DNA from 2 places in the Sutcliffiella cohnii genome. Region 1 is predicted to be linked to the other one. Evidence: a T-box and tRNA genes for the amino acid it is inferred to sense, from the RefSeq annotation. Region 1 holds a T-box; the other holds one or more tRNA genes.
What was found. The T-box of region 1 lies ahead of ileS (isoleucine--tRNA ligase). A T-box ahead of a tRNA ligase gene usually reads a tRNA of that ligase, here a tRNA-Ile.

Region 1 (14,429 bases):
TCTTAATTTAGCAAACGAGAATACAGGTACTTTTACAAAAACACCTTCTGTTTCAACTTGTAGCCCAGTTGCATAACCTTGAGCTTGTAAACTTTCTCCTAAAATTACCTTTGTTGCTACATTTGCCATTGGCACATTCGTAATTTTACTTAAGAAAGGTACTGTTCTACTTGATCTAGGGTTTACTTCTATTACGAATACTTCATCTTTATATAGTACAAATTGAATGTTTAATAGTCCTACTATATTAAGACCTCGTGCTAATCGAATAGTGTAGTCGACGATTTCATCTTTAATCTTTTTCGATAGTGTTTGAGGTGGGTAAACGGCAATGGAGTCACCTGAGTGAACACCTGCTCGTTCAATATGTTCCATTATTCCAGGAATAAACACATCTTTCCCATCTGAAATAGCGTCCACTTCAATTTCTTTTCCAATCATATATTTATCTATTAAAACTGGGTGTTCTGGATTTACTTTTACAGCGTTCTCCATATAGTGAAGTAATTCTTCTGTTTTATAAACTATTTCCATCGCTCTTCCACCAAGTACGTAAGATGGACGAACTAGCACCGGGTAACCAATACTTTCGGCAATCGTAATCGCTTCACTTACGGAAGTTGCTGTTTTACCAACTGGCTGTCTAATTCCTAATTGATTTAACGTATGTTCAAACTTATCTCTATTTTCGGCACGATCTAAATCTTCTAAAGAAGTACCTAAAATCCGTACTCCTCTTGCAGATAATTCTGCTGCTAGATTAATAGCTGTTTGGCCTCCAAACTGAACGACTACCCCTTTTGGATTTTCTAAATCAATTATATTCATGACGTCTTCGACCGTTAACGGTTCGAAATATAGTTTGTCAGAAATACTAAAGTCGGTAGATACCGTTTCAGGATTATTATTAATAATAATTGCCTCATACCCTGCTTCTTTAATTGCCCATACAGAGTGTACAGTAGCATAGTCAAATTCTACCCCTTGACCAATTCGAATCGGTCCCGAACCTAAAACGACAATACTTTCTTTACTAGTCACAATCGACTCATTTTCCTCTTCATAACTGCCGTAAAAATATGGAGTTTCGGATTCAAATTCAGCTGCACAAGTATCTACCATTTTATAAACTGGTTGCAATTGTAGCTGCTTTCTTGTTTCGTAAACATTTCGTTCGCTTATATTCCAAAATTTCGCAATCGTAACATCGCTTATTCCCATTTGCTTAGCTTCTATTAATAATTCTTCATTCCCTGGATTGTTTTTAATACGTTGTTCCATTTCTAATATGTTGCTGAACTTTTGTAGGAAGAAATAGTCGATTTTACTCCAGTCATGAATGGTTTCCATTGATACGCCACGACGTAACGCTTCTGCTACATAAAATAAGCGCTCATCCCCAGCTTTACGAATTCTCTTTTCAATTGTGCTGTTACTGATAGACTCTGCATCCTCTAATTCTAAGTGGAAAATTTTCGACTCTAACGAACGCACTGCTTTTAAGATGGATTCTTCAAATGTTCTACCGATGGCCATTACTTCCCCAGTTGCCTTCATTTGTGTTCCTAAGCTTCTATTGGCAGATTCAAATTTATCAAACGGCCATCTTGGTATTTTTGTAACGATATAGTCTAACGCAGGCTCGAATGATGCATATGTTCTTCCTGTTACAGGGTTCATCATTTCATCTAACGTTAACCCTACCGCTATTTTTGCTGCTAGCTTGGCAATTGGATAACCTGTAGCTTTTGAAGCTAGTGCAGATGAACGGCTAACACGCGGGTTTACTTCGATAATATAGTATTGAAAACTATGTGGATCTAATGCTAGCTGCACATTACAGCCACCTTCTATTTCTAACGCTCTAATTATTTTTAAGGATACATTTCGTAGTAACTGGTACTCTCTGTCACTTAACGTTTGACTTGGTGCTACTACAATGGAGTCTCCTGTATGTATTCCTACAGGATCGATGTTTTCCATATTACATACAACGATTGCATTATCATTTCGATCTCTCATTACTTCATATTCAATCTCTTTAAAACCAGCAATACTTTTTTCTAGTAAACATTGATGAACTGGGCTATTTTTAAGTCCGCTAGTAACAATTTCTTCTAACTCTTCTTCATTCGAACAAATTCCACCACCAGTCCCACCTAGTGTATAAGCTGGACGTACAATGACAGGAAAACCAACTTGTGCAACAAATTTTTCCGCTTCGTCTATCGAATGGATAATTTCACTATCGGGAACAGGTTCACCTAATTCATTCATTAAATTTCGGAATAAATCACGATCCTCCGCTTTTTTAATAGCGGATAATTTCGTTCCTAAAATTTGCACATTACACTCATCTAGCACACCTGATTCTGCTAATTCAACGGCTAAGTTCAAACCTGTTTGGCCTCCAAGCGTTGGTAAAAGTGCATCTGGGCGTTCTTTTCTAATAATTCTACTTAAAAATTCTAACGTTAACGGCTCCATATATACTTTGTCAGCCATTTGAGTATCTGTCATAATTGTCGCAGGGTTCGAGTTCACTAATATTACACGATATCCTTCTTCTTTTAATGCAAGACATGCTTGCGTTCCTGCATAATCAAATTCTGCTGCTTGCCCAATAACAATAGGTCCTGATCCAATTACTAAAATTGTTTTAATATCTAAACGCTTTGGCATGCTTTTTCTCCCTCTTTCTTAGTTGTCTCGATTAAGCTAATAAATTCATCAAATAAGTAATTTGCATCTTCTGGTCCAGGGCTAGCTTCTGGATGATATTGTACTGTAAAAGCAGGGAAATCTTTATGTTTTAACCCTTCAACTGTTCCATCATTTAATGCAATATGTGTAATTTCTAATCTAGTATTTTCGATAGAATTTGTCTCCACAGCATAGCCATGATTTTGAGAAGTAAGGGCTACTTTACCTGTTCTTACATCTTTTACTGGATGGTTAGATCCTCTATGGCCAAATTTTAAACGTTCCGTATTCGCACCACATGCTAAAGCGAATAATTGATGCCCTAAACAAATACCGAAAAGAGGAATTTTACCTAAAATGTTTTGGATCATCGTTACCGCTTCACCTACATCTTTCGGATCTCCAGGGCCGTTAGACAACATAACACCGTCTGGATTTAATAGGAGAATCTCTTCCGCTGTTACATTATAAGGTACAACGACAACATCGCAGCCCCGCTCGTTTAACTCTCTTAGTATCCCGTGTTTCATTCCAAAATCAACTAACACTACACGATTTCCTCTTCCAGGACTAGGATAGGCCGTTTTCGTAGAAACTTGCTCTACTTGATTTGTAGGTAGATTAGTAGATTTCAATTTTTCTATAACTTCTTGACGGTCCGCATCTAGTGAAACGAAAGCACCTTTTAACGTACCGTAATTTCTTATAATTCTTGTAAGTTTTCTCGTATCAATTCCCGAAATTCCTGGAATGTCTTTCGCCTTGAAAAATGCATCTAATGACATTTGACTGCGAAAATTAGATGGATGGTCACAAACTTCCTTCACGATAAAACCTTTAATTGCAGGGTGAATCGATTCGAAATCATCACGGTTGATCCCGTAGTTTCCAACTAACGGATACGTTAATGTTACAATTTGCCCACAATAAGATGGATCAGATAATATTTCTTGGTAGCCTGTCATACCTGTATTAAATACTACCTCTCCAATTGAATCTTTCGTGCTACCGAATGCTTTTCCTACAAAGAAAGTTCCGTCTTCTAAAACGAGCTGTCTTTTCATGCATGTACACTACCTTTCTCCCAAACTAGTTTTCCGTTAACAAATGTCATTACTGGCCACCCTTTACATTCCCAATTTGTAAAAGGTGTATTTTTTCCTTTTGATAAAAATTGCTCTGGATCAATTTTTTCGTTTAACTGTAAATCAATAATGGTAATATCTGCTACAGCTCCTACTTCTATCTTTCCAGATGGTAAGCGGAATGTTTCAGCTGGACGAACTGTTAACCAGTCGATTAGTTGTTTTAATGTGAAAATTCCTCTTTCAACAAAGTTTGTATATAGTAATGGGAAGGCAGTTTCCAACCCTACTATCCCGAATGGTGCTAATTGTAACCCTTCCCTTTTTTCTTCACTCGTATGTGGGGCATGATCGGTTGCGATGAAATCTATTGTGCCATCTAATAACCCCTGTAGTAACGCTTCTTGATCAGCTTTTCCTCTTAATGGAGGATTCATTTTATAATTGCTATCTACGGATGGAATATCCTCCTCACTTAATAATAAATGATGTGGTGTAACTTCGGCAGTTACTCGAATGCCTGCCCTTTTTGCATCTCGTACAACACGTACCGATTCTTTCGTACTAATATGACAAACGTGATAGTGACAGTTTGTGCTTTCCGCTAATAAAACGTCACGTGCTATATGAACAGATTCACAGACTGATGGGATACCGTTTAATCCGTGCTGTTTAGAAAAGTTACCCTCATGGACAGATCCTTTGTTTATTAACGTGTTTTCTTCACAATGTGCTACGATAGCCATATCGAGTGCTGCTGCTTTTTTCATCGCTTGTAACATAACACTTGCGTTTTGTACCCCTACACCGTCGTCTGTAAAAGCAAATGCACCAGCTTCTTTTAATTCTTCAAAATTAGTTAACTCTTCTCCAAGCTGCCTAGTCGTGATACAAGCATACGGAAGTACGTTAACAACTGAAGTTTCTTTTATACGATTCGTAAGCCAATTTAATTGCTCCTTCGTATCAGGTGTTGGTCTCGTATTTGGCATGGCAGCAATTGTAGTAAATCCACCTTTAGCCGCTGCTTTTGAACCCGTTTCAATCGTTTCTTTCTTCTCTCCACCTGGCTCTCGTAAATGAACGTGTACATCGATAAAGCCTGGGCTAATGAATTTTCCGTCAAGCTCGATTGCCTCTTCATCGTCTTTTCTAATTAAATGTTCACTAATTTCATATACCTTTCCATCCACTATCCTAATATCTACTCTATTTAATTCTCCCTTTTCATTAAACCAAGTTCCATTTTTTAATAGCGTGCTCATGTACTGATCCCCCTTGTAATTTATCGATTGCACTCTTTAAAACTGCCATCCTTACATAAACTCCATTTTCCATTTGTTTAAAAATTCTCGAGCGTTCACATTCCACTAATTCACTAGCTATTTCCACTCCTCGATTTACTGGAGCTGGATGCATAATAATACTTGTAGGTTTCATTCTTTTTTCTCTCTCTACAGTTAAACCATAAGTTTCATGGTATGAATTCATTTCCTGTTTAGAAGCAGAATGTCGCTCATGCTGAATTCTTAAAAGCATAATGACGTCTGAATTTTCAACTGCAGTATCTAAATCAATGTACAGGTCTTTCGAAAATGTAGCATCTTGCCACTCATTCGGGGATACAAAAGTTACTTCCGCCCCTAGTTTTTGAAGAACTTGAGCGTTTGATCTCGCTACTCTACTATGGCGAATGTCACCTGCAATCGTTACTTTTAGCCGATGGAAACTTCCGAACTCTTCATAAATAGTAAGTAAATCTAAAAGAGATTGTGTTGGGTGATGACCGCAACCGTCACCTCCATTAATAATTGCACCGTTTATACCTTCTAATTGTTCAAAATAATTATCTTCAGGGTGTCTAATAACGAAAACATTTACACCTAGTGACTCCAACGTTTTCACCGTGTCATATAACGTTTCTCCTTTTTGTATACTGGAAGTCGATACTTCGAACGGAATGACGTTTAAACCAAGCTTTCGTTCTGCCACTTCAAAACTACATTTCGTCCTCGTACTCGGCTCATAAAATAGATTCGCTACAAAAAGGTCACTGGACCATTTCATGCCGTTTTTGAATTTGGAGGCAGTTTGTAATAAGTCGAATATTTCTTCTGTCGGTAGGTCGTTTAATGTAAGTAAATGCTTCATTATTACTACACCCTTTCTATCTTTGTATTTCTATATTCTCCAAAAAAAACACCCTATCAAAGTTAGATAGGGTGAAGGAAGGTACTTTTAACAAGCAAGTACCAAGTCAAATGGAAAGGAGCTTTTATTCAAAGCATTCTGTGGAAAAGAATACTTTTGCTCCTTAAACATATGGCGACACCCTTAGAAATATCTCGTATTTCTTTAAAAGGTTAAGCTGATTCTTCTGTATGTGATGTTTTAGTAGTGTCTACTTCTTTTTCTCCATGCGCATGCTCTTTTCCTGGCAATACTTGGTTTAATACAATACCGATGATCGCTGCAAGCGCCATAGATGGAACCGTAATGTTTTCTCCTATTTGTAGGAACGCTCCTCCTACACCAACTATTGTTATAACGGATGAGATAATAAGGTTTCTATTTTCTCCTAAGTCTACTTTATTATCAATAAGCATTCTTAGACCACTTGATGCAATTATTCCGAATAGTAGTATGGATACGCCCCCCATTACTGCAGTTGGAATTGTACTAATTAACGCTGATACTTTTCCTACAAACCCGAAGCAAATCGCCAACACTGCTGCTCCACCTACTACGAACACACTGAATACTCTTGTTATTGCTAGCACACCAATGTTTTCACCGTACGTAGTATTTGGTGGTCCACCTATTAATGATGCGATTATCGTTGCAACACCATCTCCAGCAATGGAGCGGTGTAAACCTGGTTGTTTCACGAAATTTTTACCTGTAACTTTACTTAAGACCATTTGGTCACCGATGTGTTCTGCAATCGTTACGATCGCGACAGGAACCATGATTGCAACTATAGCCATTGATACACTTGGTGTATATGAAGCGAATGGAATCATGAACTCTGGGGCTTGAATCCATTTCGCATCTAGCACTGGTTGGAAGTTAACAATTCCGAAAAGGTACGCTGTAATATATCCACCAACTATTCCGATTAAGATAGGAATGATTTTGAAAAATCCTTTTAAGAAGATTGTTGAAAAGATTGTAATTGCTAATGTTATTAATGCTACTGAAATGTGCGTGAAACTATATTCTAATTCTGCTGCACCTGGATTTACGTACATTGAGTTATTAATTGCTACACCAGCTAAGCCTAATCCAATTACGATTATAACTGGACCAACTACTACAGGCGGCAACAAACCTAGTAACCAATCTACTCCAAAACTCTTTATTAGTAGTGCAACAATACCGTAAACAACTCCTGCTAAAAACGTTCCAACCATCGCTGCTCCAGGTTCTCCTAGTGCGTTCGCTGAAATGATTGGGGCAATAAACGCGAAGGATGATCCTAAATAAGCTGGTATTTGCCCTCTCGTAATTAGTAGATATGCTAACGTTCCTAATCCACTAGATACTAGCGCAACAGCCGGGCTTAATCCTGTTAATAGTGGTACTAAAACAGTAGCACCGAACATTGCAAATAAATGTTGTATACTAAACAATAGCCATTTTGATAGCTCTGGTTTTTCATGTACATCTAATACTGGTTTTTGATTCATAATAATTCCTCCTAGTTTAAAAATTCGTATAAAAAAACCTCTTTGTGAGCGCACAAAGAGGTACTAAGAAACAGTAGACTTCAGCCGAAAAGAAGCCTAGTTTTCTCCGTAATCCCCCTTTGATAGCCTCACAGGACTTCATTTAAAGGGTCCGTATTTATTTTTCATATATACTTACTTGATCTATTTCATCTTTTTCTTCTAATTCAACTACAATTTTTTCTGAGCTTGCCGTAGGAATGTTTTTCCCAACAAAATCAGCCCTTATCGGTAATTCGCGATGACCACGATCAACTAAAACCGCTAATTGAATTTGGGCTGGTCTTCCGATATCCATTAAAGCGTCTAATCCTGCGCGAACAGTCCTTCCAGTAAATAGGACATCATCTACTAATATTACTTTTTTATTCGTAATATCAAGTGGAATGTTAGACCCCTTTACTAAAGGTTCCGCATCTTTCGTTTTTTTCGTTAAATCATCTCGATATAAAGTAATATCTAGTTCACCGACTGCAATTGTGGATTCCTCTATTTGAGATATTTTTTCAGCTAATCGCTTAGCTATATAAATACCTCTTGTCTTAATTCCAACAAGTACGCAATCTTCGATTCCTTTATTTTTCTCAATTATTTCATGCGCGATACGTGTGAGTGCTCTTCTAATCGCTTGTTCGTCTAAAACAATTGCTTTCTGCGCCACATTATCACCCCATTCTTATCATTTGCACCTTTGTAACGAAAAAACCTCTCACCTTATAGGATGAGAGGTTTAGTTGGCAGAATGAAATAGACTAGAAAAGTCTAGCTTCTGCATACCGTTACCTTCTCAGCCTCACGGGACTAATTTTAAAGGTCTATCTTGTTAAATTGATTATGACAAATTTCGCAAGAGTTGTCAACGATTTTTTATGAATTTTAAAGCATCATTAAATTCAGGTGGAGTTGGTGCTGTCAACTCTATATATTCATTCGTCCTTGGATGATTAAAACCTAAAACGCCTGCATGAAGAGCTTGCCCGTTAATGTCCAATGTTTTTCTTGGTCCATACTTTGGATCCCCAACTAATGGATAACCAATATATTTCATATGCACACGAATTTGGTGGGTTCTACCTGTTTCTAATTGACATTCCACATGTGTGAAGTCTTTATAACGCTCTATCACTTTAAAATGCGTAACAGCATGTCTACTATTTTCATCTGTAACAGTCATACTTTGACGATCCTTCTTATCTCGCCCAATCGGAGCGTCAATTGTTCCGACGTCATGTGCAATTACTCCGTGAACTAATGCTTCATATTTTCTCGTCACTGTTTTAGCAACTAGCTGTTCTACTAATTTTTCATGAGCCATGTCATTTTTAGCAACCATTAATAGTCCAGACGTATCTTTATCGATTCGATGAACAATTCCTGGGCGCAGTTCACCATTTATGCCGGATAAATCTTTGCAGTGAGCCATTAGTGCATTTACAAGTGTTCCTGTCGTATGCCCTGCTGCTGGATGGACAACCATTCCTTTAGGTTTATTCACTACAATAACATCACTGTCTTCATAATAAATATCTAGAGGTATATCTTCTGGTAAAATATCTACTTCTATTGCTTCTGGGACGGTAACTTGAATTTCATCACCTATAGAAACTTTATAGTTCGATTTTACTTTCTGTCCGTTTACAAGCACATGTCCTTCTTTAATCCATTGTTGTACTTGCGTACGTGACCATTCACTTTCAGAAATTACTTTATCAAGCCGTTCATTCTTTTTTGTCTCATCTATGATGATGGTTAATGTTTCTTCCATTATTTTGATAGCTCCTTCTCTTTCTTACCTTCTAAGAGTGTTAATACTAAAACAATCCCTACGCCAACTACTAACGCTGAATCTGCTACATTAAAAATTGGGAAGTCATAAGTGAAAATGTATGTATTAACAAAATCCACAACTTCCTTTCGGAATAAACGATCAATAAAATTACCGATTGCTCCACCTAACATTAATGAAAGAGCAATTCCAAAAATCTTTTGGTCTTTTGGTAATTTCATTATGTAATAAATTAAGCCTATTACAACAATAAGTGTTACGATGTAGAAAAAGGTCATTTGACCAGCAAGTATCCCCCAAGCAGCACCTGGGTTTCGATGTGATGTTATGTATAAAAAGTTTTCGATAATAGTTATACTTTCACCAATTTGCATGTTTTTTACTACAAGCCATTTTGTTAATTGGTCTAATGCTATTATAAATAAAGCGATTAAAAAATAGATCACGCTAGTTCCTCCACCCCGTCTTATATATACTTAAGAATTATATCAAAACAGGTTGGGAATTGACAATTTTATTTGGAATAGTTGTTGTCTACCCTGAAAACTGTCCTGTTTAGTACATTAACATTTCAATTTAGACAACATTGATTATTGTTAAAAGTATTAACCTAGTCCGTTTCACTTCTCTGCAGGTACTCGCTTTCCGCGGGCGTGGCTTGAGCCTCCTCCTTCGCTACGCTACGTGCGGGGTCTCAAGTCTCACGCTACTCCCGCAGGAGTCTCGCACCTTCCGCTCCGTTCCACTCTAGGTTCTTGACCTTTGGAGGAAAAAACATTATAGCAGTTCAAAATACAAACCACCTATTTTCATTCGCATGGTGTATGTTTTTACCTATATGGGTTCGAATAAAATTAAAAAAAGTGCTCTTCAAGGACTAATCCAATGAAGAGCACCGGTTTGTTAATTGTTAGTTGTATAGTTTTCTTTTACTACACTTGCACAACGCGGGCAAAGTGTTGGGTGGTCTTTATCTTCACCTACTGTTGTTGTTACTGTCCAACAGCGTTCACAAGTTTCTCCTTCGGCTGGTGCAATCTCAATAGCAACATTTTCAAATTGTTGAGCTGATTCAGGTGCTTCATTTTTAATTGAAGTAGAGATTGTTAAACCGGAAACGATAAAGATTTGTTGAACACTTTCTTCAATAGACTGAAGTAAGTTTTTCGTCGTTTCTGTTGGATAAAGTGTTACATGCGCATTAAGTGATTTACCGATGACTTTTTCGTTTCTAGCTACTTCCAATGCTTTTAGTACATCGTCTCTTAGCGTCATAAACGCATCCCATTTTTCTTCAATTGCTTTTGCATTATTAACTGGGATTGTTGTTGGCATATCAACTAATTGCACGCTTTCTTCTTCCACAAACGAAATATGTCCCCATACCTCATCGGCAGTGTGAGGTAAAATAGGAGTTACTAGCTTTGTTAAAGCAAGTAACGTTTCGTATAGTACTGTTTGAATGGAACGACGAGCATGATCGTCAGTTGCTTCAATGTATAAAATATCTTTTGCAAAATCTAAATAGAAGGAGCTTAGTTCAATTGTACAGAAATTATGAACTGCGTGATAAATACTAGCAAATTCATATTCTTCATATGCATTTTTAACTTTATCTGTTAAGTTGTTAAGTTTCACTAACATGTAACGATCTACTTCTCGCAACTGTTCAACCTCTACTTTATTTACTGCTGGGTTAAAGTCAGCGAGGTTACCTAATAAGAATCGGAATGTATTACGGATTTTACGATACACTTCTGTCACTTGTTTTAAAATATTATCTGATACACGTACATCTGCTTGATAGTCAACAGATGCAACCCATAGACGTAAAATATCCGCACCTAATTGATTCATGACTTTAGATGGAACAACTACATTCCCTAATGATTTACTCATCTTTCTACCTTCACCATCTAGTGCGAAACCGTGACTTAAAACTCCTTTATATGGGGCTTTCCCTGTTACAGCAACGCCTGTTGATAAGGAAGAGTTAAACCAACCACGATATTGATCAGAACCTTCTAAATAAAGGTCGGCAGGACGTTGTAAATCATCTCTTTCTTCTAATACAGCTTGGTGGGAAGACCCTGAATCGAACCATACATCCATAATGTCTGTTTCTTTCGTAAACTGGCCGTTTGGGCTACCTTTATGCGTGAATCCAGCTGGTAATAAATCTTTCGCCTCTTTTTCAAACCAAATGTTTGAACCATGTTCTCTAAACAATTTAGATACATGCTCTATCGTTTCATCCGTTATAATCTCTTCGCCATTTTCAGCATAAAATACTGGAATCGGCACACCCCAAGCTCTTTGTCTAGAAATACACCAATCTCCACGATCACGAACCATGTTGTATAATCGTGTTTCCCCCCATGCTGGTACCCATTTCGTATCGTTAATTGCTTGTAGTAACTCGCCACGAATTTTATCGATAGAAGCAAACCATTGCGCAGTTGCTCTGAAAATCGTTGGTTTTTTCGTACGCCAATCGTGTGGGTAAGAGTGTGTAATAAAGGTAAGGTTTAATAGTGCTCCAGCTTCCTTTAATTTTTCTGTAATTGGCTTATTTGCCTCATCATAAAATAACCCTTCAAAACCTACTGCTTCTTCAGTCATATATCCTTTAGCGTCAACTGGACATAAAACATCTAAACCATATTTTTGACCAACGATAAAATCGTCTTCCCCATGGCCAGGAGCAGTATGAACGCAGCCCGTACCTGATTCAGTTGTAACATGTTCTCCTAACATTACTAATGATGGACGATCATAAATTGGATGCTTCGCAACAACTTTATCAAGCTGTGCACCTTTTAACGTTTGAACTACTTCTGCATTTTCCCACTCTAATACATTCGTTACATTTTCTAAAAGAGCAGATGCAATTAAAAACTTCTCATCGTTCACTTTTACTACACTATAGTCTAACTCTGGATGAACAGAAATTCCTAGGTTAGCTGGAATAGTCCAAGGTGTTGTCGTCCAAATAATAATACGAACAGTCTCATCTAACACACCTTTTCCGTCCATAACTGGGAACGCAACATATATAGATGGTGAACGTTTATCCTGGTATTCAATTTCTGCTTCAGCTAATGCAGACTCACTAGATGGAGACCAATAAACAGGCTTTAGGCCTTTATAAATTAATTCCTTTTTTGCCATTTCTCCGAAAACCTTAATTTGTTGTGCTTCGTATTCTGGCTTTAATGTGATATAAGGGTTAAACCAGTCACCACGTACACCTAGACGCATGAACTGCTCTCTTTGTCTTTCTATTTGATCATAGGCATATTCTTCACATAACTTTCTAAAGTCGGCAACTGACATTTCTTTACGTTTTACTTTTTTGTTCTTTGTTAAAGCAGTTTCAATCGGTAACCCGTGCGTATCCCATCCTGGGACGTACGGTGCATGGTAACCGTTCATCGATTTAAAGCGGACAATGATGTCTTTAATAATTTTATTTAAAGCATGCCCCATATGAATGTCTCCATTTGCATACGGTGGTCCGTCATGTAAAACGAACATCGGGCGCCCTTTCGTTCTTTCTTGTACTTTTTCATAAATGTTCATTTCTGCCCATTTTTCTTGAATTTGCGGCTCTTTATTTGGTAAATTTCCTCTCATCGGAAATTCCGTTTTTGGCATGAGTAACGTATCTTTATACTCCATTTTCTTTCCTCCAACTTGTTTACTTTATAAAATAAAAAGGGAGCTCTCTCATCCCTAGAAAGGGACGAGAGAAACTCCCGTGGTACCACCCTAAATTGACTAATACATATTAGTCCACTTAAATCATTCGTAACGTGAATGAATCGGCATCTTTTACTCCCATGACAGTTTCAAATTTGCACTCAAGGGGGATCTTCATTTTTCCTAATTATATCGAGCTTCCACCATCCTCGATTCGCTTTTATAATTTTGTGAAAAAACTACTGTCCCTATCTACGTTTTATTAAATATTAATAAGTGATTTTGTTAGGTATTATACATAATTTTAAGATTGAAAGTCAAGTTTATACTCGATTTTCTTCTAATTCTTTATCTTTTTGTTCGTATTCCATTAGGTGATCCCAATCATTCATTTGAATCATTTCCAATTGCGCTTCAATCAACATTCTAAAACGGTTACGGAACACTTTAGACTGTTTCTTTAACTCATCGATTTCTGTTTGAATTTTTCTAGATTTTATTAATGCTTCGTTTATAATACGATCTGCATTTTTTTCTGCTTCTTTAATAATTAATTTGGCCTCTTTTTGCGCATTACTTTTTACATCTTCTGCTGTTTCTTGTGCCACGAGAATAGATTTATTTAATGTTTGTTCAATTGAACTAAAGTGAGAAAGTCGTTCATTCAATTCTTTCGTTTTTTCTTCAAGCTCTTTCTTTTCACGAATAATCATCTCATAATCTTTAATAACTTGGTCTAAAAATTCATTTACTTCATCTTCATCATATCCACGAAAGGCTTTACTAAATTCTTTATTATGAATATCAAGTGGTGTTAACGGCATTAGAAGCCACCTCCATTTATAGATCGATCATGTTGCTTTGTAATATTCGACAATTACAGACGAAATCCTTCTTTTTCAAGCATTTATTTTCGTTTTCCAAAAATAAGCCGCCATTTATCTTTTTTCGTTTTACCTTCAAGGGAAATTAGCTTACATCGACCATATCCTCTAACCGATATAACATCTCCTTCTTGACAGTCAAAAGACGGCTGCTCCACCAGTCTCCAATTAACTTTTACTTTGGAGCCTTCTACTAATAATTTTGCTTTTTGTCTAGCCATATTATAAATTGACGCTACGATTACATCTAGTCTAGTTGATGTAATCGTAGTTGTAGATTCTTCCCAGTTTTCTTTTACAGAACTAATGTTTTCTAAAGGGATTAAGCGTAGAGAAACAGATGCTCTACCTATTTCTTTTAATTGCAGTTCAACAAAAGAACTTATTTCTTCTGCGACTACAATTTGGATACGATCTTCCTTAAATATGATATCCCCAAATTTACTTCTTTTTAAGCCTAAACTCATAAGTGAACCTAATATTTGTGGATGTTCTAATTTAATAAACTTACTTGCATAAGACAACTCAAATGCTTTTATAT
Region 2 (14,429 bases), 930 kb from region 1:
GAGAAAACGAAGGGTATGTAGAAGACTTTGAAAACTTTATAGGTACAGACATGTACGGAAAAGAAATTAAAGTATACAATAACGATCAACATGAAAAATATGAACAACAATTAGATGAAGAAGGGATTATGACTTCATTTGGAGACCTACCTGGTTATGAAAAGGATCCTTATACAGAAGAAGCTTTAGAAGAAGATAAATAAAGGTACTCATTTTAAATTGCTGGTACAGAATAATACTTTATTTCTGTACCAGTATTTTTAGTTTCATTTTTCCTTATTCCTACACATATTTATTGGTAACACCTATTTTTATGGGGATGGGAAAGGGGCTATTTTATTGCGTATGGATCATTTTTCAAAAGAGTGGTCTGTTTTACTTGCAGAGTGTTGTCAATTAGCATATGACCAATTTCATCAAAATGGAATATTTTCTTTACCTCCAGGCTTTCAACTGGAGAAAGAATTTAAAGGAGTTTCTTTCCATTTAACAGAATGGTTTGGCTTTATCATTGAATCAGAAGAAGTTATCGTTGTAGCCTTTAGGGGTACACAAACTAATCTTGATTGGATTTCAGACCTTGAAGTAAGTCAAGAACATTTCCCATACTGTTCTCCCTCACCTTTAGTGCATAGTGGATTTTTATCGATTTATAATTCTGTTAGAGACGAGATACTTTCTACTCTTGAAACATTATCAAAGAAGAAAACATTATTAATTACTGGACACAGTTTAGGTGGTGCACTAGCTACGCTTTTAGCACTTGAATGTAACATAGAAAAACTATTTTCTTCTATAATTATGTATAACTATGGTAGCCCGCGTGTTGGAGATGAAGGTTTCGTAGAAGAGTATAAGAAACAGGGACCTCCGTCCATTCGCTTTGTTAATTTATTAGACATAGTACCTTTTGTTCCAACTTCCCGAGTGTACAGTCCAATTTCAAAACAACATTGGTATTATCGCCATATTCCAAGCGCTATTCGATTTGTAAAAAGAGAAGGTTCTATAATAAAAAACCACAGCATGGAAACATATATCGCTGCAGTTAAAGAAAATAACTGAAATCGTAATACTTCATACCCTACACTTTTTTAATTTTCCCCCAGCACCAAGTCACTGGATCCAGATGCATAAAAAGAGGGACTGTATATTGTCCCTCTCCACTATTAATAGCTTTTCACTCTACTATTTGTAATTCTCCATATTTCTTCTGCATATTGCGCAATCGTTCGGTCACTAGAAAAGTAGCCCGAAGCTGCAATATTGTTAGCGCTCATCGTTAACCACCTAGTACGATTTAAGTACGCTTCATTTACCTGTTCTTGAATCTTTGCATATGCTCCAAAATCTTTCAACACAAAATATTCATCATTTTGTACTAATAAAGAGTCATAAATAGGTTCAAAATGGTCTTGAACGTTTGGGAAAAAGCCATTTATAAGTTGTTCCATCACTTGCTCAATTCGTCCATCATGATGGTAATACTCTGAGGAATTATAGCCACCATGTTGCTGATAGTGAAGAACATCATCAGCTTTAAGGCCAAAAATAAAAATATTCTCTTGGCCAACCTCTTCTAAAATTTCTACATTAGCTCCATCCAACGTCCCTAATGTAACAGCACCATTCATCATAAATTTCATGTTCCCAGTCCCAGATGCTTCTTTGCTTGCCGTTGATATTTGTTCACTGACGTCCGCAGCCGGGAATATATCCTCTGCCAACGAAACACGATAATTTTCTAAAAACACAATTTTTAATTGTTCGCGGACATCCTTGTCATTATTCACTTTCTCTGCTAACGAGTTTATGAGTTTAATAACTTTTTTCGCATAATAATAACCTGGCGAAGCTTTGGCACCGAATATAAAAGTACGTGGGTGTATTTCAAACGATGAGTCTTCCTTCAAACGGTTGTATAAATACATAATGTGGAGTACATTTAAAAGCTGCCTTTTGTAGGCATGCAATCGTTTAACTTGCACATCAAAAATACTATCCGTATCAACTTTCAGTCCTTGTTGCTCGAATATTCGCTTCGCCAGTATTTGTTTCCTCGTTTGTTTCACCTTTGAAAGTTTTTCAAGAAAAGATTGATCGTTTGCTAGATCTTTTAGTGAAGATAGTTTACTAGGTTCATGAATCCACCCTTCTCCAATTGAATCATTAATTAATTGTGTTAATTGTGGATTCGACTTTATTAACCATCTTCTATGTGTAATACCATTTGTTTTACTATTAAACTTCTCTGGATGCGCCTCATAAAATAAACGCATTTCTCTCTTTTTTAAAATATCCGTATGGATTTTAGCAACACCGTTGACGCTATAACTTCCCGCAATAGCTAAATGCGCCATTTTTACTAATCCGTGAGCAATTATCGCCATTTGCTCTATCCGCTGCCAGTCACCAGGATATTTACTCCATAATTCTTTACAATATCTTTCATTTATCTCTTCAACAATCATATAAATCCTTGGTAATAGCGGTTGAAAGATAGAAATCTGCCACTTTTCTAACGCTTCAGAGAGAGTTGTATGGTTTGTATATGAAATCGTATTAGACGTAATTTCCCAAGCTTCTTCCCAACTAAAGCCTTCATCATCTAATAGAATCCTCATTAACTCTGGAATTGCTAAAACAGGATGAGTATCATTAATATGAATTGTCACCCGTTTATGGAAATCTTTTAAATGCCCATTTTTCAATCTATAGGAACGAACAATACTACCTATACTCGCAGCAACTAAAAAATATTGTTGCTTTAATCTTAAAATTTTCCCATCGTCATGTGTGTCATCAGGGTATAAAAATTCAGAAACTGATTCTGTATCTCGCTTATATTGTAATACATCCTTCGTATGTGGATATGGACTAGGTTCAGCACTCCAAAGTCGAAGTGTATTTACTGTTTTCGTTTCGTAGCCAATTACAGGTACGTCATATGGAACCGCTAAAACCTTCTCACCATTTGCATGTCGAAACAACCACTTACCATCCTCTTGATACGACTCGACCTTTCCCCAAAAGTTTACTTCAACTGCGTTTTCAGGGCGTCTCACTTCCCAGACATTTCCGTGTCTTAACCACTGCTCTGGTAATTCGACTTGGTATCCATCCACTATTTTTTGATCGAATAGGCCATGTTTATATCGTATTCCGCAACCGTGCCCAGGTAGGTTTAACGAAGCTAGCGAATCTAGGAAACAGGCAGCTAATCTACCTAATCCCCCATTACCTAAACCAGCATCAGCTTCCATTTCTTCAAGCTGATGCAAATCAATTCCAAGATCATTTAAACCTTCCTCTACAACATCACGAATTCCTAAATTTAGCAAATTGCTACCTAATAAACGACCAAGTAAAAATTCAATCGATAAATAATACACCTGCTTCTCATTATCAGCACGGTACCGTTCATTTGTTTCTATCCAATCTTGGCTTATATGTTCCCTTATGAGGCTTCCTAACGTTTGAAATTGATCTCGTATTGTTGATTCGTCAAACTTTTTACCACACATTCTTTCAAGTTTTTTTAAATATAATCTTTTAAAACTTTCTTTATTCGAGAACATGTACGTTCCTCCTCGTTGACAAAGATGAATATAACTTGTTGTATTTAAAGGCTGAACTCGCCCAACTGTAGTCTCTACTCATCGCGTTTTTAACAAGACGATTCCATACTTTTTTTTCTTTATATAAGGAGATTGCTCGACGTATCGTAAATAACATGTCATGGGCATTATAATTTGTAAAACTAAAGCCATTTCCTTCTGTTGTTTCTTCGTTATAAGAAAAAACAGTATCGTTTAATCCTCCTGTTTCACGAACAATTGGTATCGTGCCATATCTCATTGCGATAAGTTGCCCTAAACCACATGGTTCAAATTTAGAAGGCATTAAGAAAAAGTCTGCTCCAGCATATATTTGATGAGCAAAATCTTCATTAAATCCTATTACAACTTTTACTTTTTGGGGATACTGAGCTGCTAACTGTCTAAAGAATTGTTCAAATTCAGCTTCTCCCGTCCCTAGAACGATAAATTGGACATCTTCTTCTAGCACCTCATGAAAGACATGTTTTACTAAATCTAAACCTTTTTGCTTAGTTAAACGGCTCACCATTGAAATGATAGGAACTTCTGGTCGTACGGGTAATTGACATATTTTTTGTAGATATTGTTTATTTTCATATTTCGGCTCAATATGTTGAACAGAATAGTTTGCTACAATAACTGGATCATTTAACGGGTTGTAAACTTCCTCATCTATTCCATTTACTATTCCCTCTAATAGATGTGACTTTTCTCTTAATACTCCATCTAATCTTTCTCCAAAATATTCGGTTTGTATTTCGTTTTTATACGTTGGACTTACAGTTGTTATCGCATGAGAAGAAACTAGTGCAGCTTTCATGAAGTTAACATTTCCATAAAACTCTAATTGATCTGTAGTGAAGTAACGGTTATCTAAGCCTAATAAGTCCCCTAAAATATGTTGCGGAAAAATGCCTTGAAACTGTAAATTGTGTATGGTAAAGACGGTTTTTATATCCTTATATCTAACATCATATTTATATTCATTTTCCAAAAGGAAATTGACCATTCCGGTATGCCAATCATGGCAATGGATTACTTCAGGAATAAACGATATAACAGGTATAATTTCTAATACTGCTCGGCAAAAGAAAGAAAAGCGTTCTCCATCATCAAAATGACCGTACAAAGAATCCCTATTAAAATAATATTCGTTATCGATAAAGTAATACGTAACGTCATCTACTATTAACCTTTCAATTCCACAATATTGTCGACGCCAACCAACTTGTATATATATAACCCCAATATTCTCCATTGCATCTTTATATTCAGCAGAAATTTGCCCGTATTTAGGTAGTATTACCCTCACATCTGTCCCTAATTTTTTTAATTCCTTCGGTAAGGCACCTGCTACATCACCAAGCCCCCCTGATTTTACAAAAGGGACACACTCTGATACGACAAATAAAACGTTCACGAGTTCATCAGCGCTCCTTGGACTGTTCCTTTTTTCAATACTAACGGCTCAGCTATTTTTCCAATTAATATTGTTTTTGGTTCTACTCTTACATCTTTATCCAAAATAACATTGTCTAAAACACTATTTTCCTTTATGACACTTTTTTGCATCACAATACTATTTTTAACTACTGTGCCCTTTTCAATTTTTACTCCTCTAAAGACGATACAGTTTTCTACATGTCCTTCAATAATTGCCCCATTTGCAATTAAAGAATTTTTCACGTATGCATCTTTCGAATATTTTGTTGGAGCCTCATCCTTTACTTTCGTGTAAATTGGACGATTACGTAGGAATAATTCTTTCCAGATGTTCGGATTTAATAGAGAAAGACTGTGTGAATAATAGTTTGATATAGAATCTACTACTGCAACATATCCGCTATGCTCATAATCACATACTGTTAAGTTATGATTACGATCCTTTACTACATCCATAATATTCCTGTAACCTGACTCTTTATTGGAGAACAGTTTAATTAGTAGATCCTTTTCAAGTATGAACATATCTAACATTTTCCCTTTTTGATTCACTTGTGTAATATCACATTGATTTTCTAAATGACGCTCTAATATTTTCTTATAATCAATATTACAAACTGTGTGACTATTCGTAATGAGTACGTATTTTTGCTTACTTCTTAAAAAGAAGTCGATATTCGATCTGAACTGATGAAAAGAACCTATTCCATTTAATAATTCCTTTTCAGAACTTGGAAAGAAGAAAAGTCCATCTCTTTTTCTATTTAAATCCCATTCTTTTCCTGAGCCAAGGTGGTCCATTAAAGAGCGATATTGATAGCGAGGAAATATCGCAACACTTTGTATCCCAGAATTGACCATATTGGATAAAACAAAATCGATTAAACGGTAGCGTCCACCAATTGGAACCGCCGCTAATGAGCGGTTACTTGTTAAATCTTGAATTTCTTCTTTCTGTGCAGTTGCATCTATAATCCCTAACATTGATTGATTCATTCCACATCCCCCTATACAGTCAAATTAAGTTAGCTTTGAAACCTTTGTAATTCCTTCTTCTACTAATTCTTCCGTAACTAAAATAATTTCTTCTTCGTATTTTTCTGGTGCTACAACTGTTCCATCCGGGATGACTAACCCACTAGGAATAATTGCACGTTCTATATACACGTTTTCCCCTATTTGCGCATCTGGCATAATAACCGACGAGCGTACGATACTATTTTTCCCTAGCGTTACCCCTTGAAAAAGTACGGAATGATCTACTTTCCCTTCAATAAAGCAGCCTTCATTTACGAGGGAATCATTTACTTCTGCGTATGAAGCAATAAATTGTGGGGGCTGATTAGGATTAACGGAATATATACGCCAATCATGATCGAACAAATTCAGTTCACAGCCTTCTTCTAACAAATCCATATTAGCTTCCCATAAGCTTTTAACAGTACCGACATCCTTCCAGTACCCTTTAAAAGGATAAGCGACTAATTTCTTTTTCTCTTCAAGAAGTAGAGGGATAACGTCTTTTCCGAAGTCATGGCTAGATTCTGGATTCCGGTCATCCATTTCTAAATATTCTTTTAAAATTGACCACTTAAATATATATATCCCCATTGAGGCTAAATTGCTTTTTGGGTGAGCTGGCTTCTCATCAAATTCAATAACCTCTTGTTGATCATTCGTATTCATAATTCCAAAACGACTCGCTTCTTCCCATGGAACCTCGATAACAGATATTGATACATCTGCATTTTTTTCTACATGAAAATCGAGCATCTCTGCATAATCCATCTTATAAATATGATCTCCTGATAATATTAAAACGTACTCAGGGTCGTACTGCTTTAAGTAATTCATATTTTGATATATTGCACTAGCAGTACCTGTATACCATTTCACTCCAGCTGATTCACTGTATGGTGGAAGAACAGTTACCCCACCATTTCGTCGATCAAGATCCCATGCACTTCCAATTCCAATATAGGAATGGAGCTCTAAAGGTTGATATTGCGTTAATATGCCAACCGTATCGATTCCAGAATTCGTACAATTACTTAACGTAAAATCGATAATACGGTATTTTCCACCAAACGGAACTGCTGGTTTTGCAATATTTTTCGTTAGCGAGCTCAAACGACTGCCCTTTCCACCCGCTAACAACATTGCTACACAACTTTTTTTCATTTTCATGAATTCCCTCTCTCCCATCGTCTTCTCTTCGGCCTCCACATACTAAAACCAAATGGTGCAATATCGACCAACATATGATACGGCTTTCCATGATATTCTCCTTCTACTGAAGATGATTCTTTGCTTTGTAAACTACTCGAACCTCCATACTCACTTCGACTACTAGTGAAAAATTCTTCGTAGTTAGTAAGTTCAGGAACTCCAATTTTATAATCTACGTATTGCTCTTTCGTGAAATTACATAAAATAATGACAAATTCATCATCTTTTTTTCCTTTACGTATAAAACTAAAAATACTTTGATCAGAGTTATTAGCATCAATCCATTCAAAGCCATCTTGCTCATGGTCTTTCTCAAACAAAGCTGGTGTTTCAGTATATGTTTTAATTAAATCTTTCATAAATATTTGCATCTGTTTATGGGTATTAAATTCGTCCATTAACACCCAATCTAATTGGTCTTGGTCTTTCCATTCATCCCATTGACCGAACTCGCTTCCCATAAATAATAATTTTTTGCCAGGGTGAGTCATATAATATCCATAAAAAAGCCTTAATTGATCAAATTTCCCACTGTAGTCACCTGGCATTTTATTTAGTAAAGATCGTTTACCATGAACTACTTCATCGTGAGATAAGGGTAAAATAAAGTTTTCTGAAAATGCATAAAGGAGGGAAAAAGTGACTTTATTATGATGATTTCTACGTTGTTCAGGCGATAGAATCATGTAAGATAACATGTCGTTCATCCAACCCATATTCCACTTATAATTAAAACCTAATCCATCAACAGAGGTTGGTTTTGTTACTAGGGGCCAATCTGTTGAATCTTCAGCAATCATTAACGCACTATAATCAAATTCATATACTGCTTCATTTAATTTCTTTAAAAAATTTATCGCAAAAGGATTTGCATGGAGCTCATCCGAATTAGGCCAAAACAGCATATTTGCTACTGCATCCACACGGAAGCCATCTACATGGAAATATTCCATCCAAAAGATCGCATTGGAGATTAGAAAGCTCTGAACCTCCGTTTTTCCTAAATCAAAATTTGCTGTTCCCCATACCTCATTTTCTCTATCGTTATATGCAGCATATTCAAATGTTGGAGTACCATCAAACATATATAATCCATGTGCATCTTTACAAAAATGCCCTGGAACCCAATCAAGAATGACTCCTATATCTTCTTGATGACATTTATCAATAAACATCATCAGTTCATGTGGAGTTCCATACCGACTTGTTGCAGAGTAATAGCCAGTACCTTGATATCCCCACGAACGATCATATGGATGTTCAACTAATGGTAATAATTCTATGTGGGTATAACCCATTTCTTTAACGTACGGTATTAATTCATCTGCCAATTCCTCGTAATTATACAAAGAACCATCTTGTTTCTTTTTCCAAGATGCAAGATGTAGCTCATATATAAACAATGGCTTTTCATATATAGATTGTCTTTTTTTCTTACGTCGCCAATTTGCATCCTTCCATTTATAGCCGTTTAATGGATAGACGATAGAGGCAGTATTTGGTCGCACTTCTGAATAAAAAGCGTACGGATCTGCTTTATGTAAAATCTCACCAGTTTGTGTGACTATTTCGTACTTATAAAGATGTCCACTCAAGTCCTCATCTGGAATGAGTATTGTCCAAACACCTTCCTTATTCAACCTTTCTAATTCATTACTAGATCCATTCCAATTGTTGAAGGAACCAATCAATCTAACATTTTTAGCATTTGGTGCCCAAACAGTAAATCTAGTACCTACTAACTTTCTTCTTTTCTTTACAATGTGTGAACCAAACAATTCAAAGCTTTTGTAGTATGTTCCTTCATGAAATAAGTGCAACTGATAATCTGTTGGAGTAGCGACAAGCATTTCTTCACCCTTCCTTCATAATGTTTCCTACTAATTATGATAAATAGTTTTCTGACAACTGTATAATTATTTTTGTAGACATGTTTTTACAAAATTTTAAATAATAAAATTATTGTCGAAAGCTGCAGAAGAAATTAACCGCTTTCAATGCTTCTACTAGAACGAACACATTTTTTTATTACTCGTGCTAACGTTTTCACAAATTTCACAAACGAGTAGCATTTTGTAGAAACCTGTCGATATGTTTTTATGTTAAATGGAAAAATTTTTGTGGAATAATAGTTTCTTATTGTATATTTTGACCTATTTTTATACTGTGAAAACTTAATGCCACCATTTTCTTAATTTACTTGCAAAAAAAAAGCTCGTAATAAACGAGCTTTTTGCATTTACATACTATATATAAAAGTAAACCATAAAATTAAGATTCTTGTATAAATGTTAGGTGTTGTATTATCTTATACTTTCTCCAAACGATACTTAGATGGAAGGATAGTACATTATTTTTATATTAGGACCATAGAGCTTTCGTATAAGCTACTTGTAAGCCCAACTTGTGCATATTATAATGGCTAACACTTCCATACTTAGCTTGTCCACATATTAATTGAGCACCACTACCTAAAGCATCATATATGCGTTCATATATTAAGCTAGTATGTATACCCTTATCACGCTTTTCTGGAAGTGTAGCGGCTACAGCTAAAGTTGCAACATGATGATGTATATGTAATACTCCTACTCCGACTGGCTTTTCTTCAATAGTGGCCAAATAGAATTTCCAACCTTCTAAACCATGCAATATTATGTTGTTTCCACTTACTGCTTCTTTAAAAGAAGTTGGCATGTTAAAAGCTTTTACATAAATTTCTCCATATAGATGAAACTGTTCAACGGTTAATTCAGTAATGTTTACATGGCTATTTAACTTATGAATAGTTGGCTTTGACCCAGAACTAAACAATGTAGTATGAAAATCTTTGTGAGAAACTCCGTAGTTTGGAAGTTTGGATAACAGTCGTGAGCTTACATGTCCAGGTACTATCTCTAGTTGTATTGGAATTTTTTTCGCGGCATAATGGAAAAAGATTTCATCTAAAAGATGTTCTTCTGCATCTGTTAATCCTTTCACTGTATTGTAAGCTGGACCAGGTATACCATTAATTGAAAAGGCAGTTGCATTGCCAAATTGAGTAATATTTACACCTAATTCGTTATTAGATATTTGTTGAAGGGCACGTAATCGTGAGGTAACCATATTAATTTCGGAGAGTTCTAGCTGTTTTGATAGATTAAAAGGTAACATCTTAAATTCACTTCCTACTTAAAAGAGTAAGATGTCGATCTAGTTGTGTAACTATATTTATTATAACAAACTATAGAAATATGGATAGAATCAACCATTTTAAACAAAGGGAAAGAGGAAACGAAATGCAGTGGTAACTAGGATAATTCGAGTTGCTATGTCATATGGACGTAACAGAAAATTTGCAGTTGGTTTATGCGCTCGTCCTAGAAGAGACAAATAGGTTATACTGTTCACTACAAAGTTACAATTTTTTTAGTTTCCTAGCAAAAGAAAAAACAGTAGTCTTATAGACTACTGTTTAGATGACCCGTACGGGATTCGAACCCGTGTTACCGCCGTGAAAGGGCGGTGTCTTAACCGCTTGACCAACGGGCCAAATTTCATATAGCTGGCGGAGAAGGAGGGATTTGAACCCTCGCGCCGGTTACCCGACCTACACCCTTAGCAGGGGCGCCTCTTCAGCCACTTGAGTACTTCTCCAAATGGCTCCACCAGTAGGATTCGAACCTACGACCCTTCGGTTAACAGCCGAATGCTCTACCGCTGAGCTATGGTGGAATAGAAATATTATTTTCTTTTACGAACTAGATTTCATATAGCCGAATGTCCTCGTCTCAGAAAGCTAATTCAAGATGCTGCTCGACGAGTACAACTCGCAGTTATTCTATGAAGCTTTGCTCGTTGCTCTACCGCTGAGCTATGGTGGAATAAAATATGGTGGGCCTAAATGGACTCGAACCATCGACCTCACGCTTATCAGGCGTGCGCTCTAACCAGCTGAGCTATAGGCCCCTAAATGGAGCGGGTGATGGGAATCGAACCCACGACATCAGCTTGGAAGGCTGAGGTTTTACCATTAAACTACACCCGCATAAAGGGCGATTGATGGGAATCGAACCCACGAGTGCCAGAGCCACAATCTGGTGCGTTAACCACTTCGCCACAACCGCCATGGTAATGTACTAATAATATTGATGGTGCCGGCGATAGGAGTCGAACCCACGACCTACTGATTACAAGTCAGTTGCTCTACCAACTGAGCTACACCGGCATTTAAGATTTATAATAATAATTAAAATGGTGGCTCGGGACGGAATCGAACCGCCGACACATGGATTTTCAGTCCATTGCTCTACCGACTGAGCTACCGAGCCATTTAATATTTTCGGGCCTAAACTTTGTCTTTCGTATCCATTGTCCTCGTCTCAGGAAGATTATTCAAGAAGCCTCTCGACGAGTACAACTCGTAGTAATTTCGATGATGCTTTGCTCGTTGCTCTACCGATTGAGCTACCGAGCCTAAATATTAATTTTTATAATGGCGGTCCCGACGGGAATCGAACCCGCGATCTCCTGCGTGACAGGCAGGCATGTTAACCGCTACACCACGGGACCTGGTTGCGGGGACAGGATTTGAACCTGCGACCTTCGGGTTATGAGCCCGACGAGCTACCGGACTGCTCCACCCCGCGACGATAAAAATTACTACATATTCTTTTTCTAAAGTAGCCATTTTTCATCATTCGAACGATATAATTTCTTGAATGATAAATATAATATGGCGGAGGAAGAGGGATTCGAACCCCCGCGGGCTTTAACACCCCTGTCGGTTTTCAAGACCGATCCCTTCAGCCGGACTTGGGTATTCCTCCGAATTATGAATGATACATGGTGGACCTTGTAGGACTCGAACCTACGACCGGACGGTTATGAGCCGTCTGCTCTAACCAACTGAGCTAAAGGTCCTTTGGTAGCGGCGGAGGGAGTCGAACCCACGACCTCACGGGTATGAACCGTACGCTCTAGCCAGCTGAGCTACACCGCCAAAGTATTTTATTAAAGATAAGTGGAGCCTAGCGGGATCGAACCGCTGACCTCCTGCGTGCAAGGCAGGCGCTCTCCCAGCTGAGCTAAGGCCCCATGAGTTAAATCAATTAAAATGTTATCTGGTCGGGAAGACAGGATTTGAACCTGCGACCCCTTGGTCCCAAACCAAGTGCTCTACCAAGCTGAGCTACTTCCCGTGAATGGCGCGCCCGAGAGGACTCGAACCCCTAACCTTTTGATCCGTAGTCAAACGCTCTATCCAATTGAGCTACGGGCGCTATTCTTATTTTTAAAAATGGTGCCGAGGACCGGAATCGAACCGGTACGGTAGTCACCTACCGCAGGATTTTAAGTCCTGTGCGTCTGCCAGTTCCGCCACCCCGGCAACTTTCGTGGAGCGGAAGACGGGATTCGAACCCGCGACCCCCACCTTGGCAAGGTGGTGTTCTACCACTGAACTACTTCCGCTAATATTTACTTATGCGGGTGAAGGGACTCGAACCCCCACGTCAAAGACACTAGATCCTAAGTCTAGCGCGTCTGCCAATTCCGCCACACCCGCGTAGATGGTGTGCCATGAAGGACTCGAACCTTCGACCCTCTGATTAAAAGTCAGATGCTCTACCGACTGAGCTAATGGCACTTAATTATTATTCTGCCTAAAGTCTAATACAACTGTAAGCATGATACTATTCGAAGAAGTGTTTCCTTTAGACGTCCATGCCTCAGGATGTTAATTCAAGTAGCAGCTCGGCATGTACGCTGAAGCTTATGCTTCGTAGCAAATTCCGACGTGCTCTACCGACTGAGCTAATGGCACTTAATAAATGGTGCCGGCGATAGGAGTCGAACCCACGACCTACTGATTACAAGTCAGTTGCTCTACCAACTGAGCTACACCGGCATATATAATTTGCATTTAAAACTATTACTTCTTTTTAATAGCCGTCACCCAAATCTCAGAAAGATTATTCAAGTAGCAGCTCGATTTGTGCGCTGAAGTGATTCCTTCGAAGCGTATTCGATCGTGCTCTACCAACTGAGCTACACCGGCATATTTAGTTTAGTTAAATAATAATGGTGGAGGATGACGGGATCGAACCGCCGACCCCCTGCTTGTAAGGCAGGTGCTCTCCCAGCTGAGCTAATCCTCCGTTATAACAGCCTGGCAACGTCCTACTCTCGCAGGGGGACAGCCCCCAACTACCATCGGCGCTGAAGAGCTTAACTTCCGTGTTCGGTATGGGAACGGGTGTGACCTCTTCGCCATCATTACCAGACTATTATTAAGTGACAAGAATAATTATATTCACTTTTCATAAAAAATCAAGTGTTTTTTTATTCTTTCAAAACTAGATAATATTTTCATCAAGATAGTTCGTATCGTTCATATACATTGGTTAAGTCCTCGATCGATTAGTATTCGTCAGCTACACGTGTCGCCACGCTTCCACCTCGAACCTATCAACCTGATCATCTTTCAGGGATCTTACTAGCATAATGCTAAAGGAAATCTCATCTTGAGGGGGGCTTCATGCTTAGATGCTTTCAGCACTTATCCCGTCCGCACGTAGCTACCCAGCTATGCCTTTGGCAAGACAACTGGTACACCAGCGGTGCGTCCATCCCGGTCCTCTCGTACTAAGGACAGCTCTTCTCAAATTTCCTACGCCCACGACGGATAGGGACCGAACTGTCTCACGACGTTCTGAACCCAGCTCGCGTACCGCTTTAATGGGCGAACAGCCCAACCCTTGGGACCGACTACAGCCCCAGGATGCGATGAGCCGACATCGAGGTGCCAAACCTCCCCGTCGATGTGGACTCTTGGGGGAGATAAGCCTGTTATCCCCGGGGTAGCTTTTATCCGTTGAGCGATGGCCCTTCCATGCGGAACCACCGGATCACTAAGCCCGACTTTCGTCCCTGCTCGACTTGTAGGTCTCGCAGTCAAGCTCCCTTGTGCCTTTACACTCTACGAATGATTTTCAACCATTCTGAGGGAACCTTTGGGCGCCTCCGTTACTCTTTAGGAGGCGACCGCCCCAGTCAAACTGCCCACCTGACACTGTCTCCCGAGCCGATAAGGCTCGCGGGTTAGAATTTCAATACAGCCAGGGTAGTATCCCACCGACGCCTCCACCGAAGCTAGCGCTCCGGCTTCTCAGGCTC

Region 2: it has a tRNA-Ile gene. The T-box ahead of ileS (isoleucine--tRNA ligase) is inferred to sense a tRNA for this amino acid. The anticodon was not compared.

What each region holds. Positions count from the first base shown of each region.
Region 1 covers NZ_CP018866.1:2,610,686-2,625,114, forward strand. The annotation lists gene carB (carbamoyl-phosphate synthase large subunit) at 1-2,682, opposite strand, end outside; gene BC6307_RS12955 (carbamoyl phosphate synthase small subunit) at 2,667-3,767, opposite strand; gene BC6307_RS12960 (dihydroorotase) at 3,764-5,053, opposite strand; gene BC6307_RS12965 (aspartate carbamoyltransferase catalytic subunit) at 5,019-5,939, opposite strand; gene BC6307_RS12970 (solute carrier family 23 protein) at 6,152-7,477, opposite strand; gene pyrR (bifunctional pyr operon transcriptional regulator/uracil phosphoribosyltransferase PyrR) at 7,635-8,177, opposite strand; gene BC6307_RS12980 (RluA family pseudouridine synthase) at 8,373-9,281, opposite strand; gene lspA (signal peptidase II) at 9,281-9,748, opposite strand; gene ileS (isoleucine--tRNA ligase) at 10,206-12,983, opposite strand; T-box leader at 13,041-13,268, opposite strand; gene BC6307_RS12995 (DivIVA domain-containing protein) at 13,328-13,828, opposite strand; gene BC6307_RS13000 (YlmH family RNA-binding protein) at 13,912-14,429, opposite strand, start outside.
Region 2 covers NZ_CP018866.1:3,537,827-3,552,255, forward strand. The annotation lists gene BC6307_RS17660 (TraR/DksA C4-type zinc finger protein) at 1-203, shown strand, start outside; gene BC6307_RS17665 (lipase family protein) at 346-1,065, shown strand; gene BC6307_RS17670 (glycogen/starch/alpha-glucan phosphorylase) at 1,170-3,578, opposite strand; gene glgA (glycogen synthase GlgA) at 3,565-5,019, opposite strand; gene BC6307_RS17680 (GlgC family sugar phosphate nucleotidyltransferase) at 5,016-6,038, opposite strand; gene BC6307_RS17685 (glucose-1-phosphate adenylyltransferase) at 6,063-7,223, opposite strand; gene glgB (1,4-alpha-glucan branching protein GlgB) at 7,226-9,121, opposite strand; gene BC6307_RS17695 (GNAT family protein) at 9,633-10,427, opposite strand; tRNA gene BC6307_RS17700 (tRNA-Glu) at 10,734-10,805, opposite strand; tRNA gene BC6307_RS17705 (tRNA-Ser) at 10,820-10,910, opposite strand; tRNA gene BC6307_RS17710 (tRNA-Asn) at 10,914-10,988, opposite strand; tRNA gene BC6307_RS17715 (tRNA-Ile) at 11,146-11,222, opposite strand; tRNA gene BC6307_RS17720 (tRNA-Gly) at 11,228-11,301, opposite strand; tRNA gene BC6307_RS17725 (tRNA-His) at 11,308-11,380, opposite strand; tRNA gene BC6307_RS17730 (tRNA-Thr) at 11,406-11,481, opposite strand; tRNA gene BC6307_RS17735 (tRNA-Phe) at 11,509-11,584, opposite strand; tRNA gene BC6307_RS17740 (tRNA-Asp) at 11,750-11,825, opposite strand; tRNA gene BC6307_RS17745 (tRNA-Met) at 11,826-11,902, opposite strand; tRNA gene BC6307_RS17750 (tRNA-Ser) at 11,990-12,082, opposite strand; tRNA gene BC6307_RS17755 (tRNA-Ile) at 12,100-12,176, opposite strand; tRNA gene BC6307_RS17760 (tRNA-Met) at 12,179-12,255, opposite strand; tRNA gene BC6307_RS17765 (tRNA-Ala) at 12,278-12,350, opposite strand; tRNA gene BC6307_RS17770 (tRNA-Pro) at 12,378-12,454, opposite strand; tRNA gene BC6307_RS17775 (tRNA-Arg) at 12,459-12,535, opposite strand; tRNA gene BC6307_RS17780 (tRNA-Leu) at 12,554-12,642, opposite strand; tRNA gene BC6307_RS17785 (tRNA-Gly) at 12,651-12,725, opposite strand; tRNA gene BC6307_RS17790 (tRNA-Leu) at 12,739-12,819, opposite strand; tRNA gene BC6307_RS17795 (tRNA-Lys) at 12,825-12,900, opposite strand; tRNA gene BC6307_RS17800 (tRNA-Thr) at 13,086-13,161, opposite strand; tRNA gene BC6307_RS17805 (tRNA-Val) at 13,336-13,411, opposite strand; rRNA gene rrf (5S ribosomal RNA) at 13,421-13,537, opposite strand; rRNA gene BC6307_RS17815 (23S ribosomal RNA) at 13,654-14,429, opposite strand, start outside.